2 regions of the Pseudomonas sp. B21-017 genome follow, and region 1 is predicted to be linked to the other one. Evidence: riboswitches for the same ligand, from Rfam matches in the RefSeq annotation. Region 1 holds a riboswitch; the other holds the start of a gene.

Region 1 (7,795 bases):
TGGCAGGGTTTGCGGCTCGGACCATGGATAATCACGACCCAGCCAACGACTGGCAAGGCAGCGAAACAGGTCGAGCGCATTGGCCATGCCGCCCTGACGCAGGAAGTGCCAGAGCCGGTCGCGGTCTTCGGGGGCCACGGTGCTCAGATCGCTGAGTTCCGGGTCCGGGCGATCGTCACCCGGCACCAGAATCAACTGCACACCGCGCTGGGACAATTCCACCAGACGCTCGATGCCGTAACGCCAATAGGCGATGCCGCCGTGCAGCGAGATCAGAATCACCTTGGCGTGGCGCAGCACTTCGTCGACATAAAGATCGACCGAGGCGTGATTCTGCACCTGCATCGGGTTGGCCAGGCGCAGGCTCGGGTAATCGTCGGGCAGCTGCTGCGCCGCCTCGGCGAGCAACGCCAGACTGGAATCGCCGCTGCACAGGATCACCAGCTCGGCGGGGGTTTGTCCAAGGTCGGCAATGTTGTCATCCGACACGAAACCGCCGGGCTGGGTCCTGAGCAGGTGCATGGGTTAAACGCTGAGCGCAGCGCGCAATTGCGCTTCGAGTTGAACGGCGTCCAGCGCCTGACCGATCAACACCAGACGGGTGGTGCGCGCTTCGCCGGCGCCCCACTGACGGTCAAAGTGCTTGTCGAAACGCGTGCCCACGCCCTGAATCAGCAGGCGCATCGGCTTGTTCGGCACCGCCGCGAAACCCTTGACCCGCAGAATACCGTGCTGCACCACCAGTTGCGTCAGCGCGTCCATCAGCAGGCTTTCGTCGGCTTGTGGCAGCTCGATCGAGATGGAGTCGAACGCGTCATGGTCGTGATCGTGGTCGTCTTCACCTTCATGGTGATGATCGTGATGGCTGTGACGGCTGTCGATGTGTTCTTCGGAACCGGCACCGAGGCCGATCAGCACGTCCAGTGGCAAGCGACCGCTGCTGGCTTCGATGACTTTCACCGCCGGTGGCAGCTCTTCGGCGACTTCCAGGCGCACGCGGGCCAGGTCTGCGGCGCTGATCAGGTCGGCCTTGTTGAGAATCACCAGGTCGGCGCTGGCCAGTTGGTCGGCGAACAGTTCGTGCAGCGGCGATTCGTGGTCCAGGTTCGGGTCGAGTTTGCGCTGGGCGTCCACTTGATCCGGGAATGCAGCGAAAGTGCCGGCAGCGACGGCCGGGCTGTCGACCACGGTGATCACCGCGTCAACGGTGCAGGCGCTGCGGATTTCCGGCCACTGGAAGGCTTGAACCAAAGGCTTTGGCAGGGCCAGGCCCGAGGTTTCGATGAGGATGTGGTCGAGGTCGCCGCGGCGAGCAACCAACTCGCGCATCACCGGGAAGAATTCTTCCTGAACGGTGCAGCACAGGCAGCCGTTGGCCAACTCGTAGACGCGGCCGCTGGCCTCTTCTTCGGTGCAGCCGATTGAGCACTGCTTGAGGATCTCGCCGTCGATGCCCAGCTCGCCGAACTCGTTGACGATCACCGCGATGCGACGGCCCTGGGCGTTGTCGAGCATGTGCCGCAGCAAGGTGGTTTTGCCCGAACCGAGGAAGCCGGTAACGATGGTGACGGGGAGTTTGGCCAGTGTTTTCATCGGATGCCCTTTGGCAAGGTGGCGGGCATACGGGACGACAACCGGCAACGCGGGCGCGCGTGCCTGAAGAGTTCGCCACCGGATCACCCCGCCCGGTTGAAAGTGAGAATCTGTGTCGAGGCAGGTCTCCTGGCTGACGGTGCGCCGGGCGTTGGCCCGGCATTCGCTGCGCCTTCCCGCGAACCCGTTGCACAGGGTTTGCAGTGGCGTGGCAGCGAACATCACCGTTCACAGTTGCGGGGGCAGCCGCGGCATCGACCGCGTTCCCTTCTTAGCTTCGACAGACGCCGAAGAACCTCGAAAGCGCAAGGCTACGCATCGTGTGGGGGCGGGTCAATCACTGCGCACGCCACCCGCACTTACAAAGAGCCAATCATTTTGGTATCCAAGTGAGAACCCCTGCCAATTGACTCCCCGCCCTCGCCCATGCTCTCCTACACGCCTTGTTACGGGTGCCCTTCACAGGGTGAAACGGGAAACCGGTGAATCATGTGCTTTACTCTAAAGCCATGTCAGTCCGGTGCTGCCCCCGCAACGGTAAGCGAGTGAAGCGTCAGATCCACTGTGCCGGTCATATGGCATGGGAAGGTGATGCTTGCAGGTCCAGGCGCAAGCCCAGCCCCTCGCGAGCCCGGAGACCGGCCCGCAACACAAAGTGACTTTTACGTTCACTGAATAACAAACCCGCGGTGGGCGGGCGCTGTTCGAAATCTCTGCGAGCCCTTGGCGTGCGGAGATTTTCATGCGCTCTATTCACCCGCTGACAGACCAGAGGGAAGCGCCATGACGATCATCAGCAGCACCGCCAGCAACACCGACAAGAGCATCGCCAGCACCACCACGACCCTGACTCAACGCCTGACCGCCGCCGTGTGTGCGTCGATCCTTGGCGCCAGCCTTGTGTATTTCGCCGGTTTCTCGCACATCGAAGCGGTGCACAACGCCGCGCACGATACCCGTCACAGCTCTGCCTTTCCGTGCCATTGAGACCTGCTGAGATGATCAAGCGTATTGCGCAAACCGCAGGTTTCACCGGGCTGCTGGCCGCCCTGCTATTGACCCTGCTGCAAAGCTTCTGGGTCTCCCCGCTGATTTTGCAGGCCGAGACCTACGAAAAATCCGAGCCGACTGCTGTTGAAATCCACGAGCACGCCGCGGGCGCAGTCGCTCATACCCACGATGCCGAAGCCTGGGAACCGGAAGACGGCTGGCAGCGCGTGCTGTCTACTACCGGCGGCAACCTGGTGGTAGCCGTCGGTTTCGCCCTGATGCTCGCCGGTCTTTACACCCTGCGCGCACCGACCAAAACCTCTCAGGGCCTGCTCTGGGGCCTGGCCGGTTATGCGACGTTCGTACTGGCTCCGACTCTCGGCCTGCCGCCTGAGCTGCCGGGCACTGCCGCGGCTGATCTGGCGCAACGGCAAATCTGGTGGATCGGCACTGCCGCGTCCACGGCCGTCGGCATCGCGTTGATCGTGTTCAGCCGTCACTGGCTGATGAAAGCTCTCGGCGTGGCGATCCTGGCCGTGCCGCATGTGATTGGCGCACCACAACCGGAAGTCCATTCGATGCTGGCGCCGGAAGCCCTGGAAGCGCAATTCAAAATCGCTTCGCAGTTGACCAACGTGGCGTTCTGGCTGGCCCTGGGCCTGATCAGCGCCTGGTTGTTCCGCCGCAAAAGCGATGGCCATTACAGCGCATGACTGAAAACGGCACAGTGCCGACCCTGGTGGTCGGCCTGGGCTGCCAGCGCGGCTGCCCCGTCAGCACGCTGCGGGCGCTGCTCGATCAGGCGCTACAGGCCCATCAAATCGAGCTTCGTGAGATCAAGGCCCTGGCCAGCATCGACCTGAAGCGCGAAGAGCCTGGTCTGATCGAACTGGCCGAACAGCTGGCATTGCCGCTGATGTACTTCAGCAGCGAACAATTGGCGACCTATCAAGCACAACTGAGCCACCACTCGGACATCGCGTTTGAACGCACCGGTTGCTACGGCGTGGCGGAAAGCGCTGCGTTGGCCCTGGCCGAACAATTGGCCCAGGCACCGGCAAAGTTGCTGATTCCACGACAAAAATACGCCCAGGCCACCTTGGCATTGGCCAGCGCCGCGTAAAATCCCCGATAATCCCCGCCTTCGATCATGAGCATTCTTCATCTGAAGCATGCCCAGCACCTATTTCTGACAGGAAACGACGATGACCGTCTACTTCATTGGCGCCGGCCCCGGCGACCCGGAACTGATCACCGTCAAAGGCCAGCGGCTGATTCGTAGCTGCCCGGTCATCATCTATGCCGGCTCCCTGGTCCCCGCCGCCGTGCTGGAAGGCCACCGGGCCGAACAGGTGGTCAACAGCGCCGAACTGCACCTGGAACAGATCGTCGAGCTGATCAAGACCGCCCACGCCAACGGCCAGGACGTGGCCCGGGTGCATTCCGGCGACCCGAGCCTGTACGGCGCGATCGGCGAGCAGATTCGCTACTTGCGTGAACTCGACATCCCTTTCGAAATCATTCCCGGCGTCACCGCCACCGCCGCCTGCGCGGCCCTTTTGGGTGCCGAACTGACCCTGCCGGACGTGTCACAGAGCGTGATTCTGACCCGTTACGCCGACAAGACCGCCATGCCCGCTGGCGAAGAACTGGGCAGCCTGGCGCAACACGGGGCGACCATGGCGATCCACCTGGGGGTCAATCATCTAGAGAAGATCCTTGCCGAATTGCTACCGCACTACGGCGCCGACTGCCCGATCGCGGTGATCCACCGGGCGACCTGGCCGGATCAGGATTGGGTGGTGGGAACGCTGGCGGATATTGCCGGGAAGGTTGAAGCCAAGGGCTTTCGCCGGACGGCGCTGATTCTGGTGGGTCGAGTGCTGGGCAGCGATCACTTCAGTGAATCGTCGCTGTATCGCGCGGGGCATGCGCACCTATACAGACCCTGAAGCACTTGTGGCGAGGGAGCTTGCTCCCGCTGGACCGCGCAGCGGCCCCAAAATCAGCCAACGCATTCATCACGGGAAAATGCATCGGCTGGATTGCGACTGCTTCGCAGTCGAGCGGGAGCAAGCTCCCTCGCCACAGGTTATCGATCATCCATAAAAAAACGGTGCTCACGGGCACCGTTTTTTATGTTTGCAGCGAACACCTTAGTAGTAGGCGTTTTCTTTCTGCGTATGGTCAGTCACGTCACGTACACCCTTCAGCTCGGGAATACGCTCGAGCAAGGTGCGCTCGATGCCTTCCTTCAGGGTGACGTCTGCCTGGCCGCAGCCCTGGCAACCGCCGCCGAACTTCAGCACGGCGATGCCGTCTTCGACCACATCGATCAGGCTGACCTGACCGCCGTGGCTGGCCAGCCCCGGGTTGATCTCGGTTTGCAGGTAGTAGTTGATGCGCTCGTTGACCGGGCTGTCGGCGTTGACCATCGGGACTTTGGCGTTTGGCGCCTTGATGGTCAGTTGGCCGCCCATGCGGTCGGTGGCGTAGTCGACTACCGCATCGTCCAGAAACGCTTCGCTGAACGAGTCGATATAGGCGGTGAAGCTTTTGAGCCCCAGCGCTGTATCTTCAGGTTTTTCTTCGCCCGGCTTGCAGTAGGCAATGCAGGTTTCGGCGTACTGGGTGCCAGGCTGGGTGATAAAGACGCGGATGCCGATACCCGGGGTGTTCTGCTTGGAGAGCAGATCGGCCAGGTAATCATGGGCGGCGTCGGTAATGGTAATAGCGGTCATGGAAACTCCTCGCAGGCTTGGACGCAGTTTACGCCAATCGACGCGCCGCACAAAGTCCTAGTATTTTTGTCGGGAACTGTGGCTCCCACACCGGGTTGCAGGCATTTCAGAGATTCTCGTAGCGATTCATGTCCAGCACGCCCTCTTCCACTGGGTCGGTGTCGTGGATGTACCGGCTCAGATCATGGAAATACTGCCAGAATTGCGGATGACTGCGACGAATGCCCCAGCGTTCGACGATTTTTTCGAAACTCGCGGCGTCTTTGGCATTTTCCATCTCGTCGACAAACGCCGGCACCTGCCCGGCCGGAATGTTGAACATGAAGTTCGGGTAGCTGCTCAGAACACCCGGATAGATCGTCAACGTGTCGAGCCCCGGCTGATAACGCAGCGACTCCCCGAGCAGGAACGCCACGTTGCTGTGGGCGCGGTTACGCAGCAGGCTGTAGACCTCACGCTTGCCGCTTGAGGTCTCGATGCGCAACATCGTGGCCTCCGGCAACTGATCGATGACTTTCAAACCGGCGGCCGGGCGCGACGTCAGGCGGCTCAAGGCTTGCTCGGCGTTCTGCAACGCCGGATCAATGTTCGGCCGCGAGCAGTAAGCGCCGTCGCAGCGGTTGATCGGATCGGGCCTGGCATTAAGTTCGCCGTAACGGGACAGCAGCTGCAAGGCGAAATCGCGTTTCGGGTCGTTTTCGTCCAGCGTCAACGCCGTCGGCTTGTCGTTATCGATGTCCTCGTAATCCAGCCACATCTTGAACTTGCCGCTGTTCTGGTACCAATCGTCGAGATAGCCGTCCCGTGAGCTGGCCGGCATCAGGCGCAGGAAGTTCTGCTCGGCGCCGTTGCGGATCAGGTCGAAGTACAGCCGGGTCTGGGCCTGATGGGACACGTTACCGAACACATCGAAGTTGACCGCCAACTGGTAATACGTGCGTTCCAGCAACGGGTAATCGAACAGCCACATCGTCTGCGGCACATCGCCGATCAGGCCCTTGGTCACCGAGGCGCTGTCGAAATGCCGGAAGATACTCAGCAACGCATTGTCATTACCGGCCCACAGGGTCGACCAGCTCGGCGCTGGCAAGTCGGCATAGCTGTCCCGGCGCAGGGCCTCATATTCGTTGCGTTTGTTGCGGTAGTCGTGCCACAGGCTCAGGACACTGCCGACGTCATCGTTCTGCCCCGGCATCGCCAGCAACGGCGTAGCCTTGCCGCGATATTTCGGGTCGGTGATGTAAAGGTCATGTTCCGGGGCCTGGAACAGTGCCCAGAAGTTGTCGCGAATCACGTCGGTGGCGATCTGGCCCCGGCAGACCGGGCCGCGAATAAAGGTACGCACGAAGTATTCGGCGTTATCGAGCATGAACTGGTAACGCGCCTGGGCCGGGATCGCTTCGAACGTGGCAAACGGATTGGCCCGCCGCTCCGGCCCGTAGCCCGGTAACGCGTTGACCTGCCAGTTACCGTTGTAAAACAGGCTCTTGATCCGCGCCATCTTCGCCGCGCTCAGCGGGTAGGTGATGTGGGTCTTGTGCACGATCACGCCTTGCACCGGCCACAGACGGTAATAGACCTGAGTGCCCGGATCATCATTCGGACGGCGGGTGTTGATCAGGTCGATGGGCTGCCCCGTCGGCGTGCGCGAACGTACCCACTGAAAGAAATGCCCCGGTTCGCCGTCCTTGAAATAGATATGGGCCAAGAACCAGTGCTCGAACAGCCAGCGCCCGACCAGGCTCTCCCGGGCGCCCGGCGCATTCAGCAGGTTTTCCCACTGCACCACTTCCAAGGCTTCCCTGGCGCTGGGCACCAGGCCCTGCTGATCGATCGGCGCGCCGGAAGCCAGCCAGCGCTGCAGCGTCTGGTATTGCTGATCGGTAAGACCGGTGACCGCTAGCGGCATGCCCTCCTTCGGATGAGAGCTGGCGTAACCGTCGAACTCCGCCGGCATGGCGCACAGCGTTTCCCGGTTCAGGCCCAGGACGATCTCTTCCGGCAATTTGGCGTTGGGTTGTAACGGCGTTCTATGGCCTAGTTCAAGCATCCGCGCCATCAGTGCCGCCTGGCTGCCTTGGGCGTCGAGCACTGAATAGAAGCCCTTTTGCTGCCAGGCACGCTTGCCGAAGGCGTCATAAAACAACCGGGTCGGCGCGGCGGCCTTGCTCCGTTCGCCGTCATAGACCGGCGCCTTCGTCGCACCTCGGGACGCCCCTTCGCCACTGCCCAGGTTGAGCTGACAGGCGGAGTCGTAGCAGGCATGGCAGGCCACGCACTTTTCGGTGAAGATCGGTTGAATGTCGCGAACGTAGGAAATGTCCGGACCTTGCGCAGCGGCGCCCCCGCTTAAAAACAGCATCAATAGGCTGGTGACGACGCGATACGACATATCCCTGGTCCTGATCATGAGAAAACGCCGCGATTCTACCGGTCCGACCCGCGCACCAACATGAACGATATTCATGCAA
Region 2 (7,795 bases), 2.3 Mb from region 1:
GCCGACGCCGGCTGGACGGAAAGCCTGATTTACCTCTGGGGCAAGCACGGGGTAGGGCGCACGCATTTGTTGCAGGCGGCTTGCCTGCGTTTCGAGCAGATGGGTGAACCGGCGGTGTATCTGCCGCTGGCCGAGTTGATGGACCGCGGCATCGAAATCCTCGACAACCTCGAACAATACGAACTGGTTTGCCTGGACGATTTGCAGGCGGTCGCCGGCAAGGCGGATTGGGAAGAGGCGTTGTTCCATCTGTTCAATCGTCTGCGTGACAGCGGTCGGCGTCTGCTGATCGCCGCCTCGACGTCCCCGCGCGAACTACCGGTGAAGCTGGCGGACCTCAAGTCTCGGCTGACACTGGCGCTCATCTTCCAGATGCGTCCGCTCTCTGACGAAGACAAGTTGCGTGCCTTGCAGTTGCGCGCCTCCCGTCGTGGCCTGCACCTGACTGACGAAGTCGGTCATTTTATTTTGACTCGCGGTACTCGCAGCATGAGTGCGCTTTTCGAGCTGCTTGAGCGCCTCGATCAGGCCTCCCTTCAAGCTCAGCGCAAGCTGACAATCCCGTTCCTGAAAGAGACGTTGGGCTGGTAAAGGCCAGGTTTTTCGCGGGCTCCGGCATATTCCAGGCGTCAACAATTCCGCTTTCCTGCAGGGGGGCAGGCTGCGCAAAGGTTTAAAATGGGCTTAAGCGCTTAGATGGAAACGAGAAACCGATAAGTCACATAAAGATCGATTGAATTTGCAAATGAGATCGATAGCGGGCATAGTCTCGGCTTCTTTACAACTATCAGCCACGGTCGTGCCCATGCTAAATCGCTTCGCACCCCTCGTGCCTCTCGCACTCGTCACCCTGTTGTTCGGTTGCGCTGCTCACTCTCCAGTGTCCCAGCAAGAGCCACAGCATCAGGTTTCAAATTCAGTTACCGCGCAGTCTTCTTCCGTTCTTTTCCAGGAAGAGCTAGCCACCAATAAAGAACTGGCAGACTTCGCCGGCGGCAAGTCGTACCAGCTTCCGGTTCTGGCTGACAGCATCCTCGAACGTGGCATGTCCCTGATCGGTACCCGTTACCGTTTCGGCGGCACCTCCGAGGCAGGCTTCGACTGCAGCGGCTTCATCGGTTATCTGTTTCGTGAAGAGGCTGGCATGAACCTGCCGCGCTCCACTCGCGAAATGATCAACGTTGACGCTCCGCTGGTGGCTCGCAGCGCCCTTAAGCCGGGTGACCTGCTGTTCTTCGCCACCAATGGCCGTCGCGGTCGTGTCAGTCACGCCGGGATCTACGTGGGTGACAACCAGTTCATCCACTCCAGCAGCCGCAAAAGCGGTGGTGTCCGGGTCGATAGCCTGGGCGACAGCTACTGGAGCAAGACCTTCATCGAAGCCAAGCGTGCGCTCGCAATGGCACCGGCTGCAGCGCCTATCGTCACTGCGCGCAAATAAGCGGACAGTTTACAAGGCGAACTTAAAGTCTTACTTGAAGTTTGCCGCGTAGCCGCTAGAATCCTGATCTATTATTGATGGCAAACCGCCTGCGTTCTGCGCAGGCGGTTTTCTTTTCTGTCTTTGTGGCGGAAAAAAAGCCGCAGCCAGATCAGGATGTTCTGTTTATGACGATGTCGGCCCGCCTCGCACTCATGTTCTTCGCAGCGCTGCTCAGCGCCTGCGCCAGCCGCACACCGCCACCTGCGCCGGTGGTTCGCGCACCGATTGTTTTCGGTTCTCCCCAAGCCTTTTCCCCTGCGGCAGAAGACGTACTGTTTCGCGCGCTCGGTCTGGTGGGGACGCCTTACCGTTGGGGCGGCAACACGCCGGATTCCGGGTTCGATTGCAGCGGTTTGATCGGTTACGTCTATCGCGATGTCGCAGGCATTTCCTTACCGCGGTCCACGCGCGAGATGATTGGCATGCAGGCTCCCAACGTCGGCAAGGAAGGCCTGCAAACCGGCGACCTGATTTTCTTTGCCACCAATGGTGGCTCCCAGGTCAGCCATGCCGGGATCTATGTCGGCGAAGGGCGCTTCGTCCATGCTCCAGCCACGGGCGGCACGGTCAAGCTGGACAGCTTGTCCAAGGCTTACTGGCAGAAAGCCTACCTGAGCGCCAAGCGCGTCCTGCAGCCCGAGCACTTGGCACATAATCCATAGCGGAGGTTGTCATGACCGCTCGCACAGGGTTGTCGTGCAGTAATCGCATTATTTGTCTGCGCTGACGCGCCACACCTTGTTCCCCACATCATCCGCCACCAACAAGCCGCCCTGCTGATCGATCACCACGCCCACCGGCCGCCCCATGGCTTTTCCCTCGTCGTTGAGGAAGCCGGTAAGCACATCCAGCGGCTGTCCGCTCGGTTTGCCGGCGCTGAACGGCACGAAAATTACTTTGTAGCCGCTGTGCGGTTTACGGTTCCACGAGCCATGCTGGCCGATGAAGGCGCCTTGGGTGAACGGCGCGGGCAACTTGCTGCCTTCGGCGAACGTCAGGCCCAGCGACGCGGTATGGGGCCCCACTGCGTAGTCCGGTGCAATGGCCTTGGCGACCAGATCAGGGTTTTGTGGCTCGACGCGAACATCGACATGTTGCCCGTAATAGCTGTAAGGCCAGCCATAGAACCCGCCGTCCTTCACTGAAGTGATGTAGTCCGGCACCAGGTCGCTGCCGATTTCGTCACGCTCGTTGACTGCGGTCCACAGTGCGCCGCTTTGTGGCTCCCAGGCCAGGCCGTTCGGGTTGCGAATCCCCGAGGCGAAGATTCGATGGTTGCCGGTGGCGCGATCGACTTCCCAGATCGCCGCGCGACCTTCCTCCTGATCCATGCCGTTTTCACCAACGTTACTGTTCGAGCCCACGGTGACGTACAGCTTGCTGCCGTCCTTGCTGGCGATGACGTTTTTGGTCCAGTGGTGATTTCGCGTGCCGCCCGGCAAATCGACCACTTTGATTGGCTGTGACTTGATCGCTGTCTCGCCGTTTTCATAGTGAAAACGCAGCAAGCGGTCGGTGTCGGCGACATACAGGTCTTTGCCAACCAGGGTCATGCCGAAAGGCGAGTTGAGGTTTTCCAGGAACACCGTGCGGGTTTCGGCGACGCCGTCGTGGTCCTTGTCCCGCAGCAGAGTGATGCGGTTCGGGCTGGGGACGCCAGCCCCGGCGCGGCCCATGACTTTGCCCATGATCCAGCCGCGAATGCCATTGCTGTCATCGGATTTGGACGGCGCGTTGGTTTCGGCCACCAGTACGTCGCCGTTGGGCAGCACGTAGAGCCAGCGCGGGTGTTCGAGGTTTTCGGCAAACGCTGCTACTTGAGTGCCTGCGGCGGCGACGGGTTTTTTACCCTGAGGCCAGCCGATCGCCGGGGCGATGTTCACCGTCGGGATCAGGGTTTTGTTCGGTTCCGGCAGCTTGGGCGACGGTCCGGTGCCGTCCGAGACTTGCAGGCTGGAGGTTTCACCACAGGCGGCGAGCCCTCCGGCGAGCGCGATGATGAACACGAGCTGGGGTTTGCGCATTACTGATCTTCCCTATGAATGCATTGACGTAATCATAGAGAAGCGTAGCTGCGTGATGGTTCAACCGGTCAGCCGCGGGCCTCCTTGAACAGCACGGCGATCCCCGGATGGTAGTTGCCGGCTTCATTGCGCAACTTGCGGTAGGCGTAAGGGAAATACCAGGCCACGGCGCAGGTGTGTTCCTTTTGCAGGTCGTCGAGCATGTCCTGGAGTTCTTCCGGGGTGGCGCTGTGCTGGGCTTTTTGTGGGGCGACAAACAGGCAGCCGAGTTTCAGGTCGCTGGCGTAGCTGATGCGCTTCGCGTCGCTGGTGATGTCCGCCAGTGCCTGGGTCAGGTTCAGGTTGTTGACCCGCGGCCAGCGCTGGGTGGCCTGCAGGTACGCGCGTTCTTCGCTGGTGGCGATAAACAGATCGGCGCGGGCGTTGCGTTCGCCTTCTTCGGTCTGTTTGCGCGACGGTGTTTGCTGCAGCGTGACCATTTCCGCCATCCAGGCTGCGGCAGAGAGCAGGCCGAGGTTGGCGTTTTCGTCGTACCAGTAAGGCGTATCGTTATCGCCGCGCACGGCGTTGTAGCGGTCGATACAGTCAAACCAGCGTTCCAGCACCGGGCGCAGGAATTCCAGCTTCGGATTGCTGATGATCATGCCTTGCATGTGGCTCACCCTTGTTATTGTGTTATGAGGTTGTGGCTCTTTGATATCACTGCTGGCAGTGTGGCACAAGATTGGCGTCAGATAATTGATCGGCGGCAGTTATTCGCCGGAAGGCGTCCCGTCTTTAATTGACGCTCCACCCCCAACCCTCTAACCTTCGCGGCTTGTTTCAGGTGCTCTGTGGCCTTGGTCGACAGAGTGAAACAGGGAAGCCGGTGAGTGGATTTCTTCCAGCGAAGAATGATCACGATCCCGGCGCTGCCCCCGCAACGGTAAATGAGTGAAGACTGTGCCTTGAGCCACTGTGTCGACTGTCGACATGGGAAGGCGCGCAGTTGGCCTTGAGGCCGCTCATGAGCCCGGAGACCGGCCTGATCCATTCAGCGGCATCACGGTGGGCGATGCCAGGCTTCTTGCCGTCTATTCTTGTGCCTGCCCGCCGTTATCCAGCCTCAACGGAGAGCTCCCCCATGACTGATACCCCCGATCGTGACGAACGCCATCTGGCGCGCATGCTGCGCAAAAAAGCCGTGATCGACGAACGCATCGCCAATTCGCCGAATGAATGCGGCCTGCTGCTGGTGCTGAGCGGCAACGGTAAAGGCAAAAGCAGTTCGGCGTTCGGCATGCTTGCGCGCTCCATGGGCCACGGCATGCAATGCGGTGTGGTGCAGTTCATCAAGGGGCGCAGCAGCACCGGCGAGGAGCTGTTCTTCCGGCGTTTCCCGGAGCAGGTGCGTTTTCATGTGATGGGCGAGGGCTTCACCTGGGAAACCCAGGACCGCCAGCGTGACATCGCCGCCGCCGAAGCTGCGTGGGCGGTGTCCCGCGAACTGCTGAGCGATCCGTCGATTGGCCTGGTGGTACTCGATGAATTGAACATCGCCCTCAAGCACGGTTACCTCGATCTCGATCAGGTGCTCAGCGACTTGCAGGCCCGTCCGCCGATGCAGCATGTGGTGGTCACTGGCCGTGGCGCCAAACCGGAGATGATCGAACTGGCTGACACCGTCACCGAAATGGGCATGATCAAGCACGCCTTCCAGGCCGGGATCAAGGCGCAAAAAGGCGTCGAGTTGTGAATCAACCACGTCAATGCCCGGCGGTACTGATTGCCGCGCCGGCCTCCGGTCAGGGCAAGACCACCGTCACCGCCGCGCTCGCCCGCTTGCACCGCAATCAGGGGCGCAAGGTGCGTGTGTTTAAATGCGGCCCGGACTTTCTCGATCCGATGATTCTCGAGCGCGCCAGCGGTGCGCCGGTCTATCAGCTGGACATGTGGATGGTTGGCGAGCAGGAAAGTCGTCGCCTGTTGTGGGAAGCCGCTGGCGAAGCTGACCTGATTCTCATCGAAGGCGTCATGGGGTTGTTCGACGGTACGCCGTCCAGTGCCGACCTGGCGCGGCATTTCGGTGTGCCGGTGCTCGGCGTGATTGACGGCACCGCGATGGCGCAGACCTTTGGCGCACTGGCCCTGGGGCTTGCGCGCTATCAGCCGGATTTGCCGTTTGCCGGTGTGTTGGCCAACCGGGTTGGCACCCTGCGTCATGCGCAATTGCTCGAAGGCAGTCTGACAGAAGGCTTGCGCTGGTACGGCGCGCTGTCCCGGGAAATCGGCATCGAATTGCCGAGTCGGCACCTCGGCCTGGTACAGGCCAGCGAATTGAATGATCTCGATCTGCGCCTCGATGCAGCCGCCGCCTCGCTGGCCAGCAGTTGCGACGTGGCTTTACCGCCTGCCGTGGAATTCGCCGCGCCTGAAGTGATCGCCGCCGAACCATTGCTGGCCGGTGTGCGGATTGCCGTGGCCCGGGACGAAGCCTTTGCATTTACCTACGGCGCGAGCCTGGATCTGCTGCGGGCGATGGGCGCCGAGTTGTCTTTCTTCTCGCCGATCCGCGACCGCGAGTTGCCGGCGGCAGACAGCCTTTATCTGCCGGGCGGTTACCCTGAATTGCACCATGTGGCGTTGTCACAAAACACGCCAATGCTGACCGCCATCCGCGCGCATCACTCGGCGGGCAAACCGTTGCTGGCCGAGTGTGGCGGCATGTTGTACCTGTTGGACTCGTTGACCGATGTCGAGGGTACTCGCGCTGAACTGGTTGGCTTGCTGACCGGTGATGCGGTGATGCAGAAGCGTTTGGCGGCGTTGGCCTTGCAGGCGGTGGAATTGCCCGAAGGTTTGCTGCGCGGGCACACCTATCACCACTCGCTGACCAGCACCGAGCTTGAGCCGATTGCGCGTGGCCTGAGCCCCAATGGCGGGCGAGGGGCGGAGGCGGTTTATCGTGAGGGGCGGATGACGGCCTCTTATGTGCACTTTTATTTTCCGTCCAATCCGGCGGCGATTGCTGCGTTGTTGGCACCCGATCGTGAAGCCGTCATCGCGAGCAGGCCATGACAGAAAACGCCTTTTCCGAAGCCGAACGCGATGCGGTCTACCGAGCCATCGGCGAACGCCGTGACATGCGCCACTTCAGCGGCGGCACGGTCGAGCCCGAGTTACTGAGGCGCCTGCTCGAAGCCGCGCACCAGGCGCCGAGCGTCGGCCTGATGCAGCCCTGGCGGTTCATCCGCATCAGCGACCGGGCGCTGCGCGGACAGATCCAGCAACTGGTGGAGGAAGAGCGCGTCCGCACCGCCGAAGCCCTCGGCGAGCGCTCCGACGAATTCATGAAGCTCAAGGTCGAAGGCATCCAAGACTGCGCCGAAGTGCTGGTCGCTGCGCTGATGGACGATCGCGAACGGCATATCTTCGGCCGTCGTACGTTGCCGGAAATGGACATGGCCTCGCTGTCCTGTGCCATCCAGAACCTTTGGCTGGCATCCCGCGCCGAAGGCCTGGGCATGGGCTGGGTGTCGCTGTTCGAACCGCAAGCCTTGGCGAACCTGTTGGGTTTACCGGTCGGGGCCAAGCCTTTGGCCGTTCTTTGCCTGGGGCCGGTCAAGGAATTCTATCCAGCGCCGATGCTGGTACTCGAAGGCTGGGCGCAAGCGCGTCCGCTCAACGAGTTGCTGTATGAAAATTATTGGGGAGTGAGTCAATGAGTGTGGCGTTGTTGAGTGTCGCCGCGGTCGCGCTGGATGCGCTGCTGGGTGAACCCAAACGCTGGCATCCGCTGGTGGCGTTCGGTCGTTTTGCCGATCGCATCGAACAACGTTTCAACTCCGCTGGCCGCGGCTGGCGCAGTCACGGGGTGACGGCCTGGGTGATGGCGGTCGTGCCGCTGACCTTGCTGGTCACCGCGCTGTCCTGGGCACCTTATGTTGGCTGGATCGTCGAGATTCTCGCGCTCTATTGCGCGCTTGGCATGCGCAGCCTCGGCGAGCATGTCGAGCCGGTGGCCAAGGCCCTGCGCAGCGATGATCTGGTTGAGGCGCGCACACGCGTCGGTTATCTGGTCAGCCGTCAGACCAGCGAACTGGACAAAACCGAAGTCGCCCGCGCCGCCACCGAATCGGTGTTGGAGAACGGCAGCGATGCAGTGTTCGCCGCGCTGTTCTGGTTTGCCGTGGCGGGTGCGCCCGGTGTGGTGCTCTATCGTCTGAGCAACACCCTGGATGCGATGTGGGGTTATCGCAACGAACGCTTCGAGCGTTTCGGCTGGGCTGCCGCAAAGATCGACGATGTC

Evidence for each region. A riboswitch is a leader RNA that binds a small molecule or an ion and turns the genes downstream of it on or off. The one in region 1 is predicted to bind cobalamin.
Region 2: another riboswitch for cobalamin. It lies ahead of cobO (cob(I)yrinic acid a,c-diamide adenosyltransferase); the one in region 1 lies ahead of cobW (cobalamin biosynthesis protein CobW).

What each region holds. Positions count from the first base shown of each region.
Region 1 is NZ_CP087194.1:2,466,545-2,474,339, reverse strand. It holds gene cobN (cobaltochelatase subunit CobN) at 1-522, opposite strand, end outside; gene cobW (cobalamin biosynthesis protein CobW) at 526-1,593, opposite strand; cobalamin riboswitch at 1,695-1,908, opposite strand; cobalamin riboswitch at 2,027-2,255, shown strand; gene LOY28_RS11265 (CbtB domain-containing protein) at 2,377-2,580, shown strand; gene LOY28_RS11260 (CbtA family protein) at 2,592-3,296, shown strand; gene LOY28_RS11255 (cobalamin biosynthesis protein) at 3,293-3,706, shown strand; gene cobM (precorrin-4 C(11)-methyltransferase) at 3,789-4,535, shown strand; gene nfuA (Fe-S biogenesis protein NfuA) at 4,740-5,324, opposite strand; gene LOY28_RS11240 (fatty acid cis/trans isomerase) at 5,431-7,716, opposite strand.
Region 2 is NZ_CP087194.1:4,730,263-4,738,057, reverse strand. It holds gene hda (DnaA regulatory inactivator Hda) at 1-591, shown strand, start outside; gene LOY28_RS21300 (C40 family peptidase) at 806-1,441, shown strand; gene LOY28_RS21295 (C40 family peptidase) at 1,609-2,145, shown strand; gene LOY28_RS21290 (sorbosone dehydrogenase family protein) at 2,194-3,507, opposite strand; gene LOY28_RS21285 (hypothetical protein) at 3,576-4,160, opposite strand; cobalamin riboswitch at 4,315-4,550, shown strand; gene cobO (cob(I)yrinic acid a,c-diamide adenosyltransferase) at 4,631-5,242, shown strand; gene LOY28_RS21275 (cobyrinate a,c-diamide synthase) at 5,239-6,564, shown strand; gene bluB (5,6-dimethylbenzimidazole synthase) at 6,561-7,211, shown strand; gene cbiB (adenosylcobinamide-phosphate synthase CbiB) at 7,208-7,795, shown strand, end outside.